Regions from separate parts of the Mesorhizobium sp. ORM8.1 genome, predicted to be linked through region 1. Evidence: predicted binding sites of a transcription regulator. Region 1 holds the regulator's gene; the other holds the start of a gene.
The links. The regulator HrcA, encoded in region 1, represses chaperone genes, less so after heat shock. The targets are predictions, from matches to a motif close to GTTAGCACTCNCNNNNNGNGAGTGCTAAC.
Positions count from the first base shown of each region.

Region 2: the regulator HrcA is predicted to act here: its motif matches at 1,389-1,417, upstream of ACVDG8_RS07150 (co-chaperone GroES).

Region 1 covers NZ_CM132600.1:3,942,578-3,961,338, reverse strand. Annotated here, with positions in the region: tRNA gene ACVDG8_RS19855 (tRNA-Leu) at 1-42, opposite strand, end outside; gene ACVDG8_RS19850 (2,3-bisphosphoglycerate-dependent phosphoglycerate mutase) at 194-814, opposite strand; gene dapB (4-hydroxy-tetrahydrodipicolinate reductase) at 845-1,666, opposite strand; partial or broken gene ACVDG8_RS19840 (ABC transporter ATP-binding protein) at 1,663-3,512, opposite strand; gene ACVDG8_RS19835 (glucokinase) at 3,654-4,673, opposite strand; gene mepA (penicillin-insensitive murein endopeptidase) at 4,763-5,845, opposite strand; gene ACVDG8_RS19825 (SDR family oxidoreductase) at 5,935-6,831, opposite strand; gene queG (tRNA epoxyqueuosine(34) reductase QueG) at 6,840-7,997, opposite strand; gene ACVDG8_RS19815 (glutathione S-transferase family protein) at 7,978-8,670, opposite strand; gene ACVDG8_RS19810 (undecaprenyl-diphosphate phosphatase) at 8,882-9,688, shown strand; partial or broken gene ACVDG8_RS19805 (YraN family protein) at 9,906-10,284, opposite strand; gene rsmI (16S rRNA (cytidine(1402)-2'-O)-methyltransferase) at 10,354-11,244, opposite strand; gene ACVDG8_RS19795 (hypothetical protein) at 11,404-11,592, shown strand; gene ACVDG8_RS19790 (low molecular weight protein tyrosine phosphatase family protein) at 11,683-12,003, opposite strand; gene hemW (radical SAM family heme chaperone HemW) at 12,008-13,186, opposite strand; gene rdgB (RdgB/HAM1 family non-canonical purine NTP pyrophosphatase) at 13,183-13,845, opposite strand; gene ACVDG8_RS19775 (VOC family protein) at 13,845-14,255, opposite strand; partial or broken gene rph (ribonuclease PH) at 14,437-15,152, opposite strand; gene hrcA (heat-inducible transcriptional repressor HrcA) at 15,324-16,421, shown strand; gene ACVDG8_RS19760 (hypothetical protein) at 16,456-16,653, shown strand; gene ACVDG8_RS19755 (PQQ-dependent sugar dehydrogenase) at 16,745-18,094, shown strand; gene ACVDG8_RS19750 (PQQ-dependent sugar dehydrogenase) at 18,238-18,761, shown strand, end outside.
Region 2 covers NZ_CM132600.1:1,346,862-1,351,031, forward strand. Annotated here, with positions in the region: gene ACVDG8_RS07130 (ester cyclase) at 1-116, shown strand, start outside; gene ACVDG8_RS07135 (DUF3168 domain-containing protein) at 134-520, opposite strand; gene ACVDG8_RS07140 (DUF1488 domain-containing protein) at 697-963, opposite strand; gene ACVDG8_RS07145 (hypothetical protein) at 960-1,223, opposite strand; gene ACVDG8_RS07150 (co-chaperone GroES) at 1,471-1,839, shown strand; gene groL (chaperonin GroEL) at 1,956-3,581, shown strand; gene ACVDG8_RS07160 (trimethylamine methyltransferase family protein) at 3,632-4,170, opposite strand, start outside.

The sequences.
Region 1 (18,761 bases):
CGGACCTGAACCGTGCGCGTCTACCAATTCCGCCATCTGGGCTGGTGCGGGCTCATGTAAGCGGGGGAACGAAGCCTGTCAACGCGCTTTTTTCAAAGGCCGCTTGCCCGTCGGCTTAGTTTCCGAGCGCTGGTGCCGTCCCTCACTGCCTGCCGGCATCCTCTCCCCGTAAACGGGGCGAGGGACTCTGTCCTCAGCCTTCCAGCACCTCTTTCGAGGCCACGGTGGAATCGGCGTTGAGCTTGTAGATCACCGGCACGCCGGTGCCGAGTTCGAGCTTGACGATCTCCTCGCCACTCTTGCCGTCCAGCGCCATGATCAGCGCGCGCAGCGAATTGCCGTGGGCGGCGACCAGCACGGTCTCGCCGCGCAGCACATGCGGCTGCACCTCGTGCAGGTAATAGGGCCACACGCGCGCGCCGGTGTCCTTCAGGCTTTCGCCGCCGGGCGGCGCGATGTCATAGGAGCGGCGCCAGATATGCACCTGCTCCTCGCCCCATTTCTGGCGCGCGTCATCCTTGTTGAGGCCGGAGAGGTCGCCATAGTCGCGCTCGTTGAGCGCCTGGTCGCGGATGGTCCTCAGGTCACTCTGGCCGACTACGTCGAGAATGTGCTGGCAGGTCTCTTGCGCCCGCTTCAGCGCGGAGGTGTAGGCGATGTCGAATTTCAGGCCGAGCGCCTTGAGTTTTGCGCCGGCGGCAAGCGCTTCTGCATTGCCTTGCTCGGTCAGGTCGACATCGCGCCAGCCGGTGAACAGGTTCTTCAGGTTCCATTCGCTCTGGCCGTGGCGCACGAGCACGAGAGTTCCCGACATGTTTGCTCCTTGGTTCGGATTTTTGGATACTCAGCTCAGGCCGAGCACATCCCGCATTGAGTAAAGTCCGGGCTTTTTCGCGCGCGCCCAGAGCGCCGCTTTTACCGCGCCGCGAGCGAAGATCGCGCGGTCCTCGGCATGGTGGGAAAGCGTGATGCGCTCGCCGGTGCCGGCCAGGATCACGGAGTGATCGCCGACCACCGAGCCGCCGCGCAAGGTGGCAAAGCCGATCGAGCCCGTCTTGCGCACGCCGGTATGGCCGTCGCGCACGCGCACGCTGTTGTCGGAAAGATCGATGCCGCGCCCCTTGGCCGCCGCATCGCCGAGCAGCAGCGCCGTGCCGGACGGCGCGTCGACCTTGTGCCGGTGGTGCATTTCCAGGATCTCGATATCGAAATCGTCGGCGTCGAGCGCCCGCGCCGCCTGCTCGACCAGCACCGCCAAAAGGTTGACTCCAAGGCTCATATTGCCGGATTTGACGATCGTCGCGTGGCGCGCGGCGGCCGCGATCCTGGCATTGTCGTCGGCCGAGCAGCCGGTGGTGCCGATGATATGGACAATGCGCGCCTGCGCGGCATAGCCGGCGAATTCGACGCTTGCAGCCGGCACGGTGAAATCCAGCACGCCGTCGGCCTTGGCGAAGGCCGGCAGCGGGTCGTCGACGATCGGCACATTGATGATGCCGATGCCGGCGAGCTCGCCGGCATCCTTGCCGATATAGGGCGAGCCGGCCCGCTCGACGGCGCCGGCGACGCGTGCGCCAGGCATGGTGTGGATGGCGCGGATCAGGGTCTGGCCCATGCGGCCGGCCGCGCCCACCACCACCAGGCCCATATCGCCGGCTTCGCTCATGCCTTTCTCCCGACTGCCTTCTTCGCGCGCTGCGGAGTTTGGATTGGCTTGCTGTCGTCGACAAGCCCCAACCCCTTTTTGCCCTGGATCCGGTGGAAGCGGGCATAGATGCTGTGCGGGTCGGCCATCAGCGAGGCATGGGTGCCTTCCTCGACCAGCCGTCCCTCTTCCAGCACGATGATATTGTCGGCGTTGACCACGGTCGACAGCCGGTGCGCGATGACGATCGTCGTGCGCCCTTCCATGACATGGGTCAGCGCCTCCTGGACGCGCGCCTCCGCCTCGTTGTCGAGCGCGGAAGTCGCTTCGTCGAGCAGCAGGATCGGCGCGTGGCGCACGATGGCCCGCGCAATCGACACGCGTTGGCGCTGGCCGCCGGAAAGCGTCGAGCCGCCTTCGCCGACCGGCGTGTCATAGCCTTGCGGCTGCTGGCGGATGAAATCGTCGGCGGCGGCTTGTTTTGCCGCCTGCTCGATCTCGGCATCGGTGGCCGAGAGCCGGCCGTAGCGAATGTTGTCGCGGATCGTGCCTTCGAACAGATAAGGCGCCTGCGAGACATAGGCGATCGAGCCGCGCAGCGACCGCTTCGTCACCTTGGAGATGTCCTGGCCGTCGATTTCGATGCTGCCCTTGTCAACGTCGTAAAAGCGCTGCAGCAGGGCCACCATGGTCGACTTGCCGGCGCCCGAAGCACCGACGACCGCCGTGACCTTGCCGGCGGCGGCGGTGAAGCTCAGGTCCCTGAGCACCGGCATGTCGGCGCTGTAGCCGAACGTCACGTTGTCGAAGCGCACCTCGCCTGTGGTGATCCTGGCCTCGACGGCATCGGGCACATCGCTCTGCTTCGGCTCGAGGTCGAGCAGCTCGTAGATCATGCGCGCATTGACCAGCGCGCGTTCCATCGTGACCTGCATGCGGGCCAGCCGCCGTGCCGGATCATAGGCGAGGATCAGCGCGGTGATAAACGAGAAGACCGACCCAGGCGGCTGGCCTAGCACCAGCGCCCGGTAGCCGGAATAGGCGACGACCGCGGTGACGGCTAGGCCGGCGAGCATGTCGGAAATAGGCGCCAGCCGCTCCGAGACGCGGGCGATCTTGTTGCTGCGCTGCTCGGCCGTGTCGGCCATGATGCCGATGCGACGCGCCAGTTCGTCCTCCATGGTGAAGGCCTTGACGATGGCGATGCCTTGCGTGGCCTCCTGGACCGATCCGCTCAGCCGCGAGTTGATCAGCACGGATTCCCGGTTGATCTTGCGCACCCGACGGGTGATGTAGACGACGGCCCAGATCAGCGGCGGCCCGATCAGCAGCGAACTGAGCGACAGCAAGGGATCCTGATAGATCATGAGGCCGAGGAGGCCGATGAGTGTCACGGCGTCGCGGGTGATCGAAATCAACGTCAACGACAAAAGATCGCGGATGCCGCTGACATTCTCGTCCAGCTGCGCCGCCAATCGGCCGGAGCGTGTGCGTTGAAGAAATTGACGCCGAGCTTCATCAGATGGTCGAAAGTGCGCTTCTGATAGCGAGCAATCAGATTGTTGCCGATCCTGGCCAGAACCACCGCCTGGCCGTAACCAGCAAAGCCGCGCACGATGAAGGCGCCCATGATGCCGGCGCAGATCCATCCCACCGAGCCGCCGCTCCGTTCGTAGAAGATCTGGTTGACCATCGGCGACATGATCCAGGCCGAGAAAGCGGTCGCGCCCGAAACCAGCAGCGAGCAGACGATGACGATCGCATAGGACCCACGATGGTCACGGCCGTTCTCGGCGATAATGCGCCGAAGCACGGCGGTGACTTCGCCGGGTCGGGCTTTCAGTTTTTTTGGGGTTTGAAAGGTCAAATCAGGAGTGCTTTGTGGTTTCTCACGGGGACGGGGAGGCTGCAAATTCGGCACTCCTCTTAGCGCCCCGGCTCCGGCTTGCCTATGGCGAAACTTCGTCGCGGCCCCGGATTGCGGGCCAAAACCGGGCCTCGGCCGCGCTTATGCCCGCCAGTGGCGTCCCGCCGTCTGCACGCCGAACAGCGAAGGCGTCCTGGCATAGGCGGCAAGCCCGAGCAGCGCCGCCAGCGGGTGGGTGATGACATAGACCGGCATTTCGCGCATCAGCGCGCTGTGCGGCGCCTTGTCCTCGAAAGCGGCGCGGAAATTCCCGGATTTCAGCGCCGGCACGATCTTTTGCGCGATGCCGCCGGTGAGGAAGACGCCGCCACGGCTCTTGAACACCAGCGCCAGATCGCCCGCGGTGCGGCCGAGGCAGGTGACGAACAGCTCCAGCGCCTCTTGCGCCACCACATCGGATTGGGAGAGCGCCGCGGCCGTGACCTGGGCCGGGGTCGTGAACGGCGCCGGCTTGCCGTCGGCCGTGGCGACGGCGCGGTAGACATTGACCAGCCCGCGGCCGCACAGGATCTGCTCACCCGAGATGCGGCCTTCGAGTTTCTCGATATGCGGAAACACTTCGAAATCGCGCGGCGTGCGCGGGCCGATGTCCATATGCCCGCCCTCGCCGGGCACTGGTATCCAGTGGTGCAGCGCATAGATCAGCCCGGCGACCCCAAGGCCGGTTCCCGGACCGAGAACGACCCGGCTCGCATTCGGCTCCGGCGTGCCGCCGCCGATCTTTTCCATATGCTCTTCGCCGAGCGCCACGACCGCCAGCGCCTGCGCCTCGAAATCGTTGAGCACCACAACTTCGTTCAAGCCCAGAGTGGCAAACATCTGCTTGGGCTTCACCACCCAGGGGCAGTTGGTGAGCGGGATCTCGTCGCCATCGACCGGCCCGGCGATCGCCAGCACCGTCGAATTCGGCTGGATCGACGAGCGGTCGAGCACCGCTGCCTGGATCGCCTCGTCGATGGTGGAGAAATTGGCCGTCTGCACTATGTGCGGCTCGGTTGGCTCCGAATTGGCGTCGAGCACGATCGAGAAGCGCGCATTGGTGCCGCCGATGTCGCCGATCAGGACCGGAAACCGCAGCCCCGTTTCATCTTCGCCTGCCATGCTCTTGATCGTCCTCGTTGCGGCGCCACTGCGTCGTTTCAATCGATTGACTAGCGCATGACCCCAAAAAGGGGAAGCCCGCTAGCGTGTCAGTTGCCTGGTCGTGGACGCGGCACCGGAATGCCGATCTTTGGCGTTGGCGCAAAGGCGCTGGCCGCCGCCGGCAGTGACGCGTTGCCGCTGGAGATCGTCTCCGCAGGCGCGTCTGTCGCCGGTTCGGCGACGGCGATCGCGGCGGCGCTGCCGCCATGGTAGGTCACCGCCTCCAACGACGGCGCATCCGGCGCGTTGAGCACGTCCTGGCACTGTTTCGGCAAATTGGCCATGGTCATCAGGTCGCGCGCCTTAGGCGCATCCGGGTTCTGGTTCGGTCGCCACGGCTCTTCGGTGAACCACCAGGCAAGCGGCTTGCCGCAGCCATCGTCGTCCAGCGTCGCCTCCTGTGCCTTGCAGAAGGGCGAGCCCGGCTGGCAGCCGATGCGCATGTGGAAGTGATAGTCATGGCCCCAGAACGGCCGGATCTTGCGCAGCCAGGAGCGGTCGCCGGTAACCGTGTCGCAGAGCTTCTTCTTGATGCCGGGATTGACCAGGATGCGCTCGACCTCCGGATAGCTCGCCGCGCGCTTGAGCAGCTTTGTGTGCTGCGGCGTCCATAGCGCGTCCTTCACCAGATGCGTCTTTTCGTCGACCATCAGCGTGGCGCTCATCGTCTCGCGCTGCGCTGTGGTCAGCGGCTGCTTTGGCATCGGTGTCAGCCAGATGTCGGCGTCGAGGCCGATCTGGTGCGAGGCGTGGCCGGTCGTCATCGGCCCGCCGCGCGGCTGCGCGACATCGCCGATCAACAGGCCCGGCCAGCCGTCGGCGGCCGCGTCGCGCGACAATTTCTCGATCAGCGCGATCATCGCCGGATGGCCCCAGCGGCGGTTGCGCGAGGGGCGCATCACTTCCCAGGTCGGCCCCTCCATCGGCAGCGCCACGCCGCCGGTGAAGCAGCCTTTCGAATAGAAGCCGAAGGATTGCGCCGGCGCCACGGCGGGCAGTTTTCTCGCGCCGAACAGGTCTTTTGCCCGCGGTTCGGCCGAAATGGCGGCTGCCGCCAGCGCGGCCATCGTGACCAGCGCCAGCGCGGCGGTCAGGAACGGTTTGCGCTCAGGCAAAGATCGCAAATTCATCAGGCTGGGACCCCTCCAGTCTATTCGCAGCAAGGTCAGATGCGCTCGATCAGGCGCGAGATCATACCATGTCCTGCGGCTTGCTTCGATCAGGAGCCTTTCATCGCGCTGCGCGGCTCGCCGTCCCGCCAGTTGCCGTCAGCCCACATTCGGTCCAGCGCCTCCCGATAATTCGGGTACTGGAAACGATAGCCGGCGGCCTTGACGGCTGCATTGGCGACGCGCTTGTTCTCGCCATAGAAGGACCGCGCCATGGGCGAAAGTTGGGCGGTCTCGAAGGCAATTTCCGGCGGCGGTTCCACGCCCATCAGCCCGGCCGCATAGGCGACGACATCCTGCGGCGGCGCCGGCTCGTCGTCGGTGACGTTGAAGATGCCGCCGATATTGCTGCCGATAAGCTTCCACAGCGCACCGGCGATGTCGTCGCAATGGATGCGGTTGAACACCTGGCCGGGCTTGACCAGCCGCCGCGCCGTGCCCTCCTCGATATTGACCAGCGCGTTGCGGCCCGGACCGTAAATGCCGGACAGCCGCAGCACTGCCACCGGCTTTCCGGTAGCCTGGCCAAGCTTGAGCCATTCCTGTTCGGCTGCAACCCGCATCACCGAGCGCTTCGACACCGGCTTGCACTCGGCTTTTTCGTCCACCCAGGCGCCGCCATGGTCGCCATAGACACCGACGGTGGAGAGATAGCCGATCCATTGAAGCGCCGGCATCCTTGCCCCGATGGCTTCACCGGCAGCGTTGAGCACCGGATCGCCGGCCTCATCCGGCGCGACCGAAATGACGAGATGCGTGGTTCTTGCCAGTGCGTCCTCGACCTCGCTGGTTATGGCCCCGTCGAAAAGCAGGGGTTCGATCCCGGCCGACGTCAGGGCGTCGAATTTTTCCAGCGAGCGCGTGGTCCCAAGAACTGGGGAGCCCCGCTGGTTGGCGCGCGAAAACGCCTTGCCGGAATAGCCGGCGCCGAAAATGAAAACCTGCATGTCGCTCCTCAATGAACCTCGGCCGCCTCCGACTGCGCCGACAACCATTCTTCGCGCACCGTTGCGTCGTCCTCGGCTTCCGCAGCCGAGGCGGCAAGGTCGCCAAATTCGCGATCCGAGAGCAGCCGCGACAGGGCCCAGATTGCCGCACCCCGCACCAACGGCGCGGCATCGCCAAGTAGTCCGCGCACTATGCCGACCAGTGCGGCATCGCCCGAATTGCCGGCCGCGATCAGCACGTTGCGGATGAAGCGATCGCGACCGATGCGCTTGACCGGCGAGCCTGAGAAGAAAGCGCGGAACGCCGCGTCGTCGAGGGTGAGCAACTCCGATAACGCCGGTTCGCGCAGATCGTCGCGCGCCGCAAGCTTGGCTTCGGAGGCGGCTCTGGCGAATTTGTTCCACGGGCAGGCGGCCAGGCAATCGTCGCAGCCATAGATGCGGTTGCCGATCTTTGCGCGGAACTCGCGCGGGATCGGCCCCTTGTTCTCGATGGTCAGGTAGGAGATGCAGCGTCGCGCATCGAGCCGGTAAGGCGCCGGAAAGGCGTCGGTAGGACAGGCGTCGAGGCAGGCGCGGCAGGTGCCGCAATGATCGATCTCCGGCTTGTCGGGTTCGAGCTCGGCCGTGGTGAAAATAGTGCCGAGGAACAGCCATGAGCCATGCGCGCGGCTGACCAGATTGGTGTGCTTGCCCTGCCAGCCGAGGCCTGCCGCTTCCGCCAACGGCTTTTCCATCACCGGCGCCGTGTCGACGAACACTTTCACGTCGCCGCCGGCGCGCGCGACGATCTTGCCGGCGATCTCCTTCAGCCGGCCCTTCATCACCTCGTGATAGTCGCGATTCCGGGCATAGACCGAGATCGCGCCGCGATCGCGGCTTGCCTGCAACGCGCGTGGATCATGATCCGGCCCGTAATTCATCGCCAGCACGATGATCGAGCGCACCTCCGGCCAAAGCGTCGACGGTTCGCTGCGTCGCGCGAGCGTCTCGGCGATCCAGTCCATCGAACCATGGAAGCCGTCGGCGACGAATTCGGCGAGCCTGGCCGGCGCCAGCGGGATCGCGTCCGGCGTGGTGACGGCGACCGCATCGAAGCCGGCGCGGCGCGCTTCGGCGTCGACCAGCGCGCGCAGGCGGGTTTGCTCAGAAGTCGAGGTCCGCATAATGCGATACCGGCGACAGGCCGCGCACCCGGTCGGAGAGCAGCGGCCTGAACGATGGCCGCGATTTCACGCGCGTGTACCATTCGCGCGCGGCGGTGTGGTCGCGCCAGTCGATCTCGCCGAGATAATCGAGCACCGAAAGCGTTGCCGCCGCCGCGAGATCGGCATAGGTCACCTTGTTGCCGGCCAGCCAATGGCGCGTGCCGGCCAGCCAGTTGGTGTATTTCATATGCTGGCGGACGTTGGCGCGCGCGGCGCGGATCGCCGCCGAGTCGGGCGAGCCGCCGCCCGCCGTCTCCGGCATCACCGGCTTCAAGACGCGCTCGCGCACCAGATGGCGGGTGACCTCGCTTTCGGCCTTGTTGAGATACCAGTCGGTCAGCCGGCGGATTTCGGCGCGCTGCATCGGATCCTCGGCGAAAAGCCGCTTGTCGCGCTTCAAGACGCCGCGCGTTTCGTCCAGATATTCCGCGATCACCATGGCGCCGACGATTGGCACGTCGCCCTCGGCCAGCAGGATCGGCAGCGTCCCGGCCGGGTTCAGCGCCAGGAATTCCTTGCGCCGCGTCCACGGCTTTTCCTCGATCAGGGCCAGCTCCTCGCCATACTCGCCGAAGGCGAGGCGGACGAACCGGCAGGTGGCGAACATCGGATGATGGAAAAGCGTCAGCATGGTTCCGCGATGATAGGGCGCACTGGCAAATCGCCGGCCACGCCGGTAAGTCTTGGCCGCCCGATTCCAGGGGCTGTCATGGGTGTTGCGACCTATAGGGGCACTTCCGCCCCATGACAAGCAAGGCCGTTCCTTGGAGCATATGTCGTCCGAAAACCGCTTCACACTTTTCGGCATCAAGCTCTAGCCGTCACCAACATCAGAGGTTGCCATGGAAAGCCAGACCATCGTCGAAGCGCTGCTGCTTGGGTTGCTGGAGGGCCTGACCGAGTTCATCCCGGTGTCCTCGACCGGCCATATCCTGCTTGCCGGCCATTTCCTCGGCTTTCACTCCACCGGCAAGGCCTTCGAGATCCTGATCCAGCTCGGCGCTATCCTGGCGATCCTCAGCGTGTATTTCAGCCGGCTCTGGCAGATGCTGATCAAGCTGCCCAGCGACCCGCAAACCCGGCATTTCGTCATCGGCATCCTGATCGCTTTCCTGCCGGCGGCGGTGATCGGCGCGCTGGCGCATGATTTCATCAAGACCGTCCTGTTCGAATCACCACGGCTGATTTGCATCATGCTGATCATCGGCGGCATGGTGCTGCTGGTCGTCGACCGCATCAATTTCAAGCCGGTGCATCACGACATCGAGCGCTTCCCGACCAGCCTTTATCTGAAGGTCGGCCTGTTCCAGTGCCTGTCGTTGATCCCCGGCACCTCGCGCTCCGGCTCAACCATCGTCGGCGCGCTGCTGATGGGCGTCGACAAGCGCGCGGCGGCGGAATTCTCCTTCTTTCTCGCCATGCCCACCATGGTCGGCGCCTTCGCCTTCGACCTCTTCAAGAACCGCAACGTGCTGACCTCGGCCGACCTGCCGATCATCGCCATCGGCTTCATCGCCGCCTTCGTCACCGCGCTGTTCGTGGTGCGCTTCCTGCTCGATTATGTCTCGAAGAACGGCTATTCGCTGTTCGGCTGGTGGCGGCTGGTGGTGGGAATTGCCGGGTTGGTGGCACTGATGGTCTGGGGATGAGCTTCAAAACATTACGTCGAGTTCCTTCGCGCCCCCCTCTGTCCTGCCGGACATCTCCCCCACGAGGGGGAGATTAGCAGCTTCTGTGGCGACGCTTTTCCTTCAGCGTTGGCGATTAGCGAAAGCGCGGGCGACATCTGATCTCCCCCTCGTGGGGGAGATGGCCGGCAGGCCAGAGGGGGCGCTGTCCCGCCAATGCCTCATAAGAGGGGCAGGCCTAATTCCGCCCATAAAATGCGTTCTCGACATGCACCGGCCAGCGCCAGGGCAGCACCGCCACCATGTCGAAACGCATTGAAAGCTTCATAGTCCGGCTGCCGCGACAGCCAGATATCCGCGGCGCCCTCGATGCGCCGCTCCGAGCCGTGCGCGATTGCCTCCATCGCTTCCATCAGCGTGCGGCGTGCCTTGACCTCGACGAACAGCACGAGGTCACCGCGCCGGGCGATCAGGTCGATCTCGCCGAGCTTAGTGCGGTGGCGGCGAGCGAGAATGCGGTAGCCCTTCAGCATCAGCGCCAACGCCGCCAGCCACTCGCCGCGATGGCCGCGCCGATAGGCCTGCCGGCGGTGAAGGGCCTGACGCTTAGTCGCCACCCCCGCCTCCGTCGGCTTTTCCTTGTTTGACCATGATCTTTTCCGAAAACCGGCTTCCACTTTTCGGGATCATGGTCTGTCCCTGAGCTCGAGCAGCCGCCGGTAAAGCGCCTGCTTCTGGCCGCCGGTCATCTTTGCCGCCTCCGCCGCCGCTTTCGACGCCGGCATCTCCGCGGCGAGCGACAAGAGCAGGCGGTCGATGTCGGCTGGTTCATCGACCTTGGCGTTGGCCGGGCCGACGCAGATGACAATCTCGCCCTTCGGCGTGTCGGCGGCGGCATAGTGGCCGGCGAGTTCGGCAAGGGTGCCGATCCGCATTTCCTCGAAGGCCTTGGTCAGCTCGCGGCCGATCGCGGCTTTGCGCTCGCCGCCCAGCACTTGCACCATGGCGCCGAGCGTCTCGGCCAGCCGTCTTGGCGATTCGAAGAAGATCAGCGTTGCCGGCACCGCCCTGAATGTCTCGAGCTTGGTCAGCCGCTGCCCGGTCTTCACCGGCAGAAAACCGGCAAACAGGAAGGCGTCGGATGGCAGGCCCGAGGCGGTCAGCGCCGCGAGCGGCGCGGACGGTCCGGGGATCGGCACGACGCGTATACCCCGGTCCTGCGCCTCGCCGACCAACCGAAAGCCGGGATCGGAGATCAGCGGCGTGCCGGCGTCCGAGACCAACGCCACGCTCCGCCCGCCCGCCAGCGCTTCGATCAGCTTAGGCCCGGCCTCGTCGGCATTGTGCTCGTGATAGGAGGTGGTGCGCCGGCGGATGCCGTAGCGTTCGAGCAGCACGCGCGAGACGCGTGTGTCCTCGCAGGCGACAATGTCGGCGCTGGCCAGCGTTTCCAGCGCGCGCAGCGTGATATCGGCAAGATTGCCGATCGGCGTCGCCACCAGATAGAGCGCCGGCGCCAGCGGCCGCGCGGCGATCTCCGTCTGCCCGATCACATAGCTGCGTTTGTCGCCGGTCACCAAATGCCCTCATATCCCGCCTTGTTTGGCATGGCTCACGCCTCGTTGCAAAATGTGAGGTCGATCACAGGGAACTCGCCTTGCCTTTGCCACAGTGGGGAACGAAACCGGCATCAGCGAATTTCATCCCTGATTCCCCGGAGGAGGCAGGACTGCACGATGCCCAATCGCTTCGATATCTTTATCAGCCGGCTTGAAACCAAAAGCGCCCGCGAGGACATTCCCCCACATCCGATTGCCGCTGAACACAGCGCGCGCCGCGACAAGGCCGATCTGAAGCCGGTCCGCCATGGCGAGGCGCATAGTGAGAAGAACCGCGGCAAGCATAGCCACAAGCACGACGCCTAGAGCAATTAGCGACCTGGGCGCCGGCGCGCTTCGTCATCCCAGGGCGGAGCAAGGAGCGGAGCGACGCGGCGCGCTGGGGAACGCCGCACTTCAGAGATACCTTCCAACCCTCATTTCCAGCAACCGCACCAGTTCCGGATCCATGAATTCGTAGTTGTCCGGGATGTCGAGGCAGACGACCCGTGCCCGCTTCAGGCTTGCCTTGAACTTCTTCTGCAGCTTGTTGCGATGCGCCTTTTCCATGACGAAGATGATGTCGGCCCAGGCGACCAGCTCATGCGTCAGCGGGCTGTCGGCGTCGTGATTGGTGCCGGCCGATTCGACCTCGATATCGTGGCGCTTGGAAAACACCTGCTCGGCCGTCGGGCTGCGCAAACGGTTCTGGCTGCAGACGAACAGGACGTTCTTCAAGAGGTTACCTTGCCAGATCCGCCACCACGGCATCGAGCACGATCATGCCTGCCGACGTTGCGCGCAGCCTGGCATTGCCGACCGGCGCCACCAGCCCCTCGTCCTGCAGCACGGCGAGCCGATCCGTCGACAGGCTGCGGCCGGCAAACGCTTCGTAGCGCTGGAGGTCGATGCCTTCGGCAAGCCTCAGTCCCATCAGCAGGAACTCGTCCGCTTCCTCCGAACGCGTCAGGATCTCACCGCCGGTGACGCCATGTCCCTTGGCCTCGACCAGATTGGCCCAGGTCTCCGGCATCCTCTCGGCAATGGTCACCGTGCGGCGTCCGTTCTCGACGAAGCGGCCATGCGCGCCCGGTCCGACGCCGACATATTCGCCATAGCGCCAGTAGGTCAGATTGTGCCGGCTCTCGGCGCCTGGACGGGCGTGATTGGAAATCTCATAGGCCGGCAGGCCGTGCGCCGCGGTCACTTCCTGCGTCAGCGCATAGAGATCGGCGGCATGGTCGTTGTCGGGAATGATGAATTTCTTTGCCGCATGCAGCGCGTGGAACGGCGTGCCTTCCTCGATGGTGAGCTGGTAGAGCGACAGATGGTCGACGGCATGGCCGATCGCCTGTTCCAGCTCCGAAGCCCAAACTTCAGGCGTCTGGCCCGGCCGCGCATAGATCAGGTCGAAGGAGAGGCGAGGAAATATGTCGCGCGCGAGTCTGATGGCATGCAGCGCCTCCTCGACATTGTGCAGCCGGCCGAGGAAACGCAAATCCTTGTCGTTCAGCGCCTGCACGCCGAGCGAGACGCGGTTGACGCCGGCGGCGCGATAGCCGCGGAAACGCTCCGCCTCCACCGAGGACGGGTTGGCTTCCAGCGTCACCTCGATGCCGGCGGGCACCGTCCAGTTCTTCGCCACGGCTTCCAGCACCGCCGCCACCGTTTCCGGCTTCATCAGCGACGGCGTGCCGCCGCCGAGGAAGATGCTGGTCACCTCGCGCGGCCCGGTGCGGTCGCGCATGGTCGCCAATTCCGTTTCGAAAGCGCGCGCGAAACGTTCCTGGTCGACCGGCTGATGGCGGACATGGCTGTTGAAGTCGCAATAGGGGCATTTGGCCGCGCAGAACGGCCAATGGATGTAGACGCCGAAGCCGGGGCTGCGATCGAGCTGCATCGTCTGGCCGATCCCGATCATGTCGAACCGAGCCGCCCCAGATTAAGTCTGGCCTGCGCAAACTTCTGGAACGCGCGGGCGCGGTGCGACAGCGCCGTCGCTTGTCCGGGCTTCCAGCCATGTTTCTCTTCGGCGCTCATTTCGCCGAAGGTTTTGTCGAAACCATTGGGCAAAAACACCGGATCATAGCCGAAGCCGAGCGTGCCGCGCGGCGGCCACACCAGCGTGCCTTCGGCCTCGCCGCGATAATATTCGGCCTCGCCGTCCGGAAACGCCAGGCAGACGACCGCCACGAAGCGGCCGGTGCGTTCCGAGGGCTCGGTGGCGCCAACGTCCTTTAGCGCCGTTTCCGTCTTCTGCATCGCCATGCCGAAATCGCGTGAGCCGTCCGGCTTCTCGGCCCAGTTGGCGGTGTAGACGCCGGGCGCCCCGTCGAGCGCGTCGACACAGAGGCCGGAATCGTCCGATAGTGCCGGCAGGCCGGTCGCCTTGGCCGCCGCGAAGGCCTTGATATAGGCGTTCTCCTCGAAGGTCGTGCCGGTCTCGTCGGGTTCCGGCAGCCCGTACTCCTTGGCCGATTTCGCCTCGAAGCCGAACGGCGCCATCAGGTCGGCGAACTCGCGCAGCTTGCCGTCATTGTGGCTGGCGACGACGATCTTTTGTCCGTTCAGCGCATGCATCAGAGGCCCCAGATCCTTGGTTCGGCGAATTCGATCGAATTGCCCGACGGGTCGCGGATATAGATCGAGCGCCCGCCCTGCGGCCATTCGAAATCGCTTTCGATGGCGATATTATTCCGCGCCAGATGCTCGCGCCATTCGTCGATTTCGTCGGCGCCCGCGGCAAAGCACAGATGACCCTCGCCGGCCGTGCCATGCGGCGGCACCTTCAGCCTGGCGTCCGGTGCCGGCGGGATTTTAGTCGCCTCGGCGTTGAACAGGAGCAGGACGCCGCTGCCGCAGCGGAAGAAGACATGCCGGCCTTCGACCTTGCCCAAGGATTCAAGGCCGAGGATGTCGCGGTAGAAGGTCTCGGCTTCAGTTAGGTCGGTAACGTAGAGAGCGGATTCCAAAATTGCAGAGGGAGTCACGAGGCGCCCCCCTCTGCCCTACCGGGCATCCCCCCTCTGAGGGGGAGATTGGCAGCTTCGCCGCCGCCGCGCACCCTGCAACGTTCGCGATTGGCGAAATCCGGCGTGACATCCAATCTCCCCCTTGAGGGGGAGATGGCCGGCAGGCCAGAGAGGGGGCCTAGGCTCGGCATTCGAAACCCTACGCCACCGCCATCTGCTGCAAGCTCACCAGCCGCGAAATGCCTTTCTTGGCCAGCGCCATCAGCGCCGCAAACTGCTCCTCCGAAAAGGCTCGCCCTCGGCGGTGCCCTGGATCTCGACGATGCCGCCCTTGCCGGTCATGACGAAATTGGCGTCGGTGCCGGCCGAGGAATCCTCGAGATAGTCGAGGTCGATGACCGGCTGGCCGTCATGGATGCCGCAGGAAATCGCCGCGACATGGTCCTTCAGCACCTTGGCGACACTGGTCATCTGGCGCGCTTCCATCCAGCGCAGGCAATCGTAGAGCGCCACCCAGCCGCCGGTGATCGAGGCCGTGCGGGTGCCGCCATCGGCCTGGATGACGTCGCAGTCGACGGTGATCTGCTGTTCGCCCAGCGCCTGCAGATCGACAACGGCGCGCAACGAACGGCCGATCAGCCGCTGGATCTCCAGCGTGCGGCCGCCCTGCTTGCCGGCGGAGGCTTCGCGCCGCATGCGCTCGCCGGTCGAGCGCGGCAGCATGCCGTATTCCGCAGTCACCCAGCCCTTGCCGGAATTGCGCATCCAGGCCGGTACCTTTTCCTCCAGGCTCGCCGTGCACAACACATGCGTGTCGCCGAATTTCACCAGGCAGGAGCCCTCGGCATGCTTGGAGACGCCGCGCTCGAAGGAGATGGCGCGCATTTCGTCGGCTTGGCGTTTGGAGGGGCGCATTCGGCCTGCTTTCTTCTCGTTTTTCGGAATCGTGGCCGGCTTGTAGACGCATGCGGCGCGGCCCGCAAAGGAAAAGAAGGTCGCAAGGGTAAGGGCGACGCAAAGGAAAACCGCCGGGTTGCGCCATGCTGGCTTAAGTCTATATCCTTCTATAGGAGGTTTTTCGCCGGAATGAACAAACCAGTCGATCCGACGTCGCAAGTCCCCGGGTTGCAGTCGCCTGTGCTTCAGTCGCTCGACATGCGTTCGCGCGACATCTTCCGGCGGATTGTCGATTCTTATCTGCGCGACGGCGAGCCGGTCGGCTCGCGCAGCCTGTCGCGCATCATGCCCTCTTCGCTGTCGCCGGCCACCATCCGCAACGTGATGAGCGACCTCGAGCATCTTGGCCTCATCTACGCGCCGCATATTTCGGCCGGCCGCCTGCCGACCCAGACCGGCCTGCGTTTCTTCGTCGATGCCTTCATGGAGCTTGGCGATCTTTCCGACGAAGAACGCCGTACCATCGAGGCGCAGGTGCGCGCCTCAGGCTCCGGCGCGACGCTGGAGCACATGCTGACCGAAGCCAGCCAGATGCTCTCCGGCATGTCGCGCGGCGCCGGCCTCGTGCTTGCGTCCAAGAACGAGGTGGCGCTGAAGCATATCGAATTCATCCAGCTCGAACCCACCAAGGCGCTTGCGGTCATGGTGTCGCAAAACGGCGATGTCGAGAACCGCGTCGTCGATCTGCCGGCCGGCATAACCGTCTCGCAACTGCATGAAGCATCCAATTTCCTCAACGCCCACATCCGCGGCCGCACTTTGGCCGAGGCGCGCATCGAGATCGCCCGCATCAAGGACGAGACCAGGGCGGCGCTCGATACGCTGTCGCAGGATCTGGTCGAGAAAGGCCTTGCGGTATGGGCGGGCGCCGACAGCGGCCTGCCGGCGCGCCTCATCGTGCGCGGCCGCGCCAACCTCCTCGAAAACGTCACGGCCCAGGCCGATCTCGAATTGCTACGTCATCTGTTCGAGGATCTGGAAACGCAGGACGGCTTGCTGCAGCTGCTCGACCTTGCCGAGGAAGGCCCCGGCGTGCGCATCTTCATCGGTTCGGAGAACAAGCTGTTTTCGCTATCAGGCTCATCCCTGGTCGTCGCGCCCTATCGCGACAAGGATGCCCGCGTCATCGGCGCGCTAGGCGTCATCGGTCCGACGCGGCTGAATTATGCCCGCATCGTGCCGATGGTCGACTATACTGCCCAGCTGATCTCTCGAATGCTGAGATAGGTCCGGAAGCGGGGATCCCGCAAGGAGGTGTGCGATGGCGTTGGAATCGTTTAAGGCCCAGATCAGCCTGCTGCTCGAGGAAATGGTCAACCAGCCCGCGGACGAGCACGAGATCCAGGAGCAGCTGCGCGAAAAGCTCCGTGAGTTGCGGGCCATGGGCCTGCCGCTGCCGGATGATCTGGTGGCGTTGGAAAAGCGGCTCGACGATGATCTGGATGTCGAAGAGAGCTGAACCCACATCCACTTGCTTGCGCTTTCTTTTTGGGAATGCCGAACCAATATCGGATGTTAGGTGGCTTCCGACTGCCACGACGGAGGACAGCATGTTGAGGACCGCCATCCTCGCCAGCCTTGCCCTGCTTCTCGCCACCAGCGCCTTCGCGCAGCAGGCCGATCAGCCGCTGCTCACCGGCGAAAAGGCCTTCGGCAACTGGAAGAGTGATCGCCCGGGCGTGCGGCGCCTCATCAAGCCGGAGGACCTGCAGAAGCCGTATGTCACGGACACCGCGTCTAGCGGCAGCGATGTCACCGATCGCCCGGAAGGAGCCAAGCCGATCTTGCCGCCCGGCTTTTCGGCCGAGCTCATTGCGTCCGGCATTGACAACCCGCGCGTCGTGCGCGTGGCGCCGAATGGCGACCTCTTCGTCGCCGACAGTCGGGCCAACCAGATCCGCGTCTATCGCCTCGCCGAGGGTAGCGCCAAGCCCGCCGAGGAAGCGGTCTTCGCCAAGGGCCTCACCCGGCCTTACGGCATCGCCTTTTATCCGCCGGGCGACAAGCCGCAATGGGTCTATGTCGCCAACAGCAACAGCGTCGTGCGCTTTGCCTATCGCGACGGCGATCTTGAAGCATCCGGCAAGCCGCAGACCGTGGTCGCAGATATCCCGGCCAAGCACCACTGGACCCGCGACGTCGCCTTCTCGCCGGACGGCAAGACGCTCTATCTGTCGGTCGGCTCCGGTTCCAACGTCGCCGAGGATATGAGCGCCAGGCCGAAGGGCGGTCTCGGCAAATGGGCGAAGTCCGAGCCGCTGGGTGCTGCCTGGGGTTCCGAAGAGGGCCGGGCCGATGTGCTCGCCTGCGACCCCGGCGGCAAGAACCGCAGGGTTGTCGCCACCGGCCTGCGCAACTGCGCCGGCATGACCGTGCAGCCAACCACCGGCGCGCTCTGGTGCGTCGTCAACGAACGTGACGAGCTCGGCGACAACATACCTTTCGAATACGCCACGACCGTCAAGGACGGCGCCTTCTACGGCTGGCCCTGGTACTATATCGGCTCCAACGAGGATCCGCGCCACAAGGACGCCCGGCCCGATCTCGCCGGCAAGGTCACCGTCCCGGACGTGCTGATCCAGGCCCATTCCGCGCCGCTCAACATCGTCTTCTATGACGGCGGCAATTTCCCGGCCGAATACAAGGGCGACGCCTTCGTCGCGCTGCACGGTTCTTGGAATCGCGGCGTCCGCACCGGTTACAAGGTGGTGCGGCTGAAATTCAAAAACGGCAAGCCGACCGGCGAGTACGAGGATTTTGCCACCGGCTTCGTCATCTCCGATGACGAGGTCTGGGGCCGGCCGGTGGGTCTCGCCGTGGCGAAGGATGGCGCGCTGATCCTCACTGAGGACGGCAACGGCACCATCTGGCGCATCACCCATGGCGGTGGCCAGTCCTGACACTCGCCACTCGAATGAGTCCGCCTCAGAGAGCTGAGCCGCTCAAATCCGCATGCGCGAGCTTCTTCTTTGCAATGTCCGCCCAATATGTATGTCGCGCTGACTTACGCTTTGGTTCGACCGCGAACGACGGAGGAGAGAGCATGACACGGATCGCCGGCCTTGCAGCTGCTGCCCTGCTGGTCGCCACCAGTGCCTTCGCGCAGCAGGCCGGCCAGCCTCTGCTCACCGGCGAGAAAGCCTTCGGCGACTGGAAGAACGATCACCCGGGCGTACGGCGCCTTATCAAGCCTGGCGATCTGCAAAAACCCTATGTCACGGCTAGCGCATCCAACAGCCCAGGTCTTGGCGATCGTCCCGAAGGCGCCAAGCCCAAGCTTCCGCCCGGCTTTTCGGCCGAGCTTATCGCGTCTGGCATCGACAGCCCGCGCGTGGTCCGGGTAGCGCCCAATGGCGACCTCTTCGTCGCCGACAGCGGGGCGGACCAGGTCCGCGTCTATCGCGTCGCCGAAGGCAGCGCCAGGCCCGCCGAGGAAGCGGTCTTCGCCAAAGGCCTCAACCGTCCCTACGGCATCGCCTTCTACCCGCCTGGCGACAAGCCGCAATGGGTCTATGTCGCCAACAGCGACAGCGTCGTGCGCTTTGCCTATCGGGACGGCGACATGCA
Region 2 (4,170 bases), 2.6 Mb from region 1:
CGGTGCACGGCAAGCGTGTCACTTTTGCAGAAAATGTTTTCTACGAATTCCAGGATGGCCGAATCCGCGAGGTCTGGTCGGTCATCGACAAGGCCGCTATCCAGGCACAGCTTTAGACCGATACGATGGCCGATCAGGCGCTGTCCTGCGTCAGGGCGCGAAAACGCAGCAATCCGTGGTGGACGGCTAGGTCCTGGTCGTAGCCGGCCTCGGCGAATTCGAGCGACAGCCGCGTCTGGGCACGCGAGCCGATGGAAAAAGCCGCGCCGTCGAGGCGGGTGCGGATGCTGTCCATGATCAGGCGCGTCTCGGCTTCGTCCTGGGTCTTCGACCAGACGTGGAAGGTGACAAGCTGATCATTGTCGTTGTCGGCGCCGGTTTCCAGATTGAAAGCACTGGTGCGGCCATAGGTGACGTGCGGAAAGGCCGCCTTGTCATTCGCGCGCTCGAGCAGGCCTGAGCCGCCAAGCAGCGCCGAAAGCGAACGATCGCTCTTCAACCTCATGAACAAGGCTTGCATCAAATCGCCAGGCGCCGTCATTTCCCGTCCATTGCCAACAAGCCTTCACAGCGTAGCGTAACCACCTTCAAGTTGCCGCGCCAGATCACAAGACCTCAGCGATCAGCCATTCGCAGGTCTGGCACCGTCTACATCTGCGGGTAGCGCGCGGCAATCAAAAGACGCGACGATCCCATTCAGGCGAAATCGGCGGCGGTCAGCACGTATATGCTCCTGCGCGTGCGGGCGTAGGCCTTGCTGGCGACGTCATGGATAGGGCCGGAAGCCGTGTCGAAGGCCGCCAGATAGGTGGCTTCGGCCGTCGCCGTTCCTGACGGTGCATTGGAAATGGCATCCGCGGCGACAGAGAAAGAAATCTGGAACATGCCGTCATGGCCGACGAAGCGAATTCGTCTGCCAGCCTCGTCATAGCTGCGGCTTCGGTTGGGGAATGTAAGGCTCATGACTTCGCTCCCTTCGGCACTGCGACGGCCTTCTTGACTGCCGCCCGCTTCTTCTTGGGTGTCGGGTTCAAGGCTTCCGCCACGCGGTCGGCCTCTTCCTTGGCCAATCGCAGCCCCCTGAGCCTTGCCGTCTTGATCTCCCTGGCTCTCGCCTCGGATACGTAATCGGCGGTTGCCTTGCTGCGCTCGGCCGTCTTCTTCTGTTTGTCCATGAAACGAGCCTCAGCTTTTTCCATGATAGTCTGATTGCTTTCGGCCATCGCTTAAATCCCTTCGCGCCTGAAATCGTGGAATCGAACTTATGAGTTAAATAGTCACTCCGGCCTTAAAATTCAATTTTTTGAAATATTTAGGCGCCTTGCGACATTTCGAAACCGGCAGACGGCATAATACTTTTCAATATTTAATTTTGAGCACGAATAATTTTTGGCACTCCTATCTATCGAGTGCCAACGCGCCTATAAAGAGCGGCGTGGCCGCCTATGCCGGCCCCAGAAAGAAGTTCTCATGAAGTTTCGGCCACTCCACGACCGCGTCGTCATCCGGCGCGCCGAAGGCGATACCAAATCCAAGGGCGGCATCATCATTCCCGACAATGCCAAGGAGAAGCCGCAGGAAGGCGAAGTCGTCGCCGTCGGTCCCGGCGCACGCGACGAAAACGGCGCGCTTGTTCCGCTGGACGTCAAGGCAGGCGACTTCATCCTGTTCGGCAAATGGTCGGGCACCGAGGTCAAGATCGACGGCGAGGACCTTCTGATCATGAAGGAAACCGATATCATGGGTGTCATCGAGAAGAGCAAGACGGCCGCCACCGAGAAAACCGGTGCCGCCAAGACCGTGGCCACCAAGTCCGTGACCGCCAAGAAGGCTGCCTGATCAGCGCGGCGCCCGTCCTTCGGGACGCGTAAGGACGCTGCAAGACTTTAGAGACCACAGCGCTGCGCGTTCCGCGCCGCGACTGATCCACCCCAAATACGAACTGGATAAAAATCATGCCCGCCAAGGAAATCAAATTCTCCACCGACGCGCGCGACCGCATGCTGCGTGGCGTCGAGCTCCTCAACAACGCCGTCAAGGTGACGCTTGGCCCCAAGGGCCGCAACGTGATCATCGACAAGGCCTATGGCGCGCCGCGCGTCACCAAGGACGGCGTCACTGTCGCCAAGGAAATCGAACTCACCGACAAGTTCGAGAACATGGGCGCACAGATGGTGCGCGAAGTGGCCTCGAAGACCAACGACCTTGCCGGTGACGGCACCACCACCGCCACGGTGCTGGCCGCCTCGATCCTGCGCGAAGGCGCCAAGCTGGTCGCCGCCGGAATGAATCCGATGGACCTCAAGCGCGGCATCGACCAGGCCGTCGCCGCCGTCGTCGTCGAGATCAAAGCGAGGGCCAAGAAGGTCAAGTCGTCGGCCGAGATCGCCCAGGTCGGCACCATCGCCGCCAATGGCGATGCAACCGTCGGCGCCATGATCGCCAAGGCGATGGACAAGGTCGGCAATGACGGCGTCATCACCGTCGAGGAAGCCAAGACCGCCGAAACCGAACTCGATGTCGTCGAAGGCATGCAGTTCGACCGTGGCTATCTCAGCCCCTATTTCGTCACCAATGCCGACAAGATGCGCGTCGAGCTGGAAGAGCCCTATGTGCTCATCCATGAGAAGAAACTCGGCAATCTGCAGGCGATGTTGCCGATCCTCGAAGCGGTGGTGCAGAGCGGCCGGCCGCTGCTGATCATCTCGGAGGACGTCGAAGGCGAAGCGCTTGCCACGCTGGTGGTCAACAAATTGCGCGGCGGCCTCAAGGTCGCGGCCGTCAAGGCGCCGGGCTTCGGCGATCGCCGCAAGGCGATGCTGGAAGACATCGCCGTGCTGACATCGGGCCAGATGATTTCGGAAGATCTCGGCATCAAGCTCGAGAACGTCACCCTTGAAATGCTCGGCCGCGCCAAGCGCGTGCTGATCGAGAAGGACACCACCACGATCGTCGACGGCGCCGGCACCAAGGCGACGATCCAGGCGCGCGTCGCCCAGATCAAGGGCCAGATCGAGGAGACGACCTCCGACTACGACAAGGAAAAGCTGCAGGAGCGGCTGGCCAAGCTTTCCGGCGGCGTTGCCGTCATCCGCGTCGGCGGCGCCACCGAGTCGGAAGTCAAGGAAAAGAAGGACCGCATCGACGACGCGCTGAACGCGACGCGCGCGGCGGTCGAGGAGGGCATCGTGCCCGGCGGCGGCGTGGCATTGTTGCGCGCCCGCTCAGCGCTATCGGGCCTCAACGGCGCCAATGCCGACGTCACCGCCGGCATCTCCATCGTGCTTCGCGCGCTCGAAGCGCCGATCCGCCAGATCGCCGAGAATTCCGGCGTCGAAGGCTCGATCGTGGTCGGCAAGCTCGCCGACAGCAAGGACCACAATCAGGGCTTTGACGCGCAGAACGAGACCTATGTCGACATGATCAAGGCCGGCATCGTCGATCCGGCGAAGGTGGTGCGCACCGCGTTGCAGGATGCCGGCTCGATCGCCGCGCTTCTGATCACAGCCGAAGCGATGATCACCGACATTCCGGCCAAGGACGCAGCGCCCGCGGGCGGTGCCGGCGGCATGGGCTACTAGAAACTGGCTCTGTCGCGACAAGCGCCCGATCTAACGGGCTCTTGTCGCGGTCACGACACCGGCGCCGCGCCGCCCTCTTCCGTGCGTCTGGCGATAAACTCGTCAAGAACACCGGTCGTGGCGGCCGCGGAAGGCGGCGCCTGGAAATCGGCAAGGGCGCGTTTCCAGACGCCGGTGGCGCGTTCCGTTGCGGTCTTCGAACCACCTTGCGTCCAGTTGCCGAAATTCGACCAGTCGGCCACCAGCGGCTCATAGAAGGCGGTTCGATAGCGCGCCATCGTGTGGCCGGCCGAGAAGAAATGGCCGCCGGGCTGCACCTCGGCGATGGCCTCGAAGCCGATGGCGTCGGCATCGCCCGGTGTCCTGGCGCAGAGCTCGGCGACGGTCTGCAGCGCCTCGATATCGGTGATCAGCTTTTCATAGGAGACGCTCAAGCCCCCTTCCAGCCAGCCGGCGGTGTGGATGCAGACGGTGGCGCCGGCGAGCACCGAACCCCATAGCGCAAACTGCGTCTCATGTGCGGCCTGCACGTCGGAGATGTTGGCGGCGCTGCCGCCGCCGGACCGCCACGGCAGGCCGGTGAAACGCG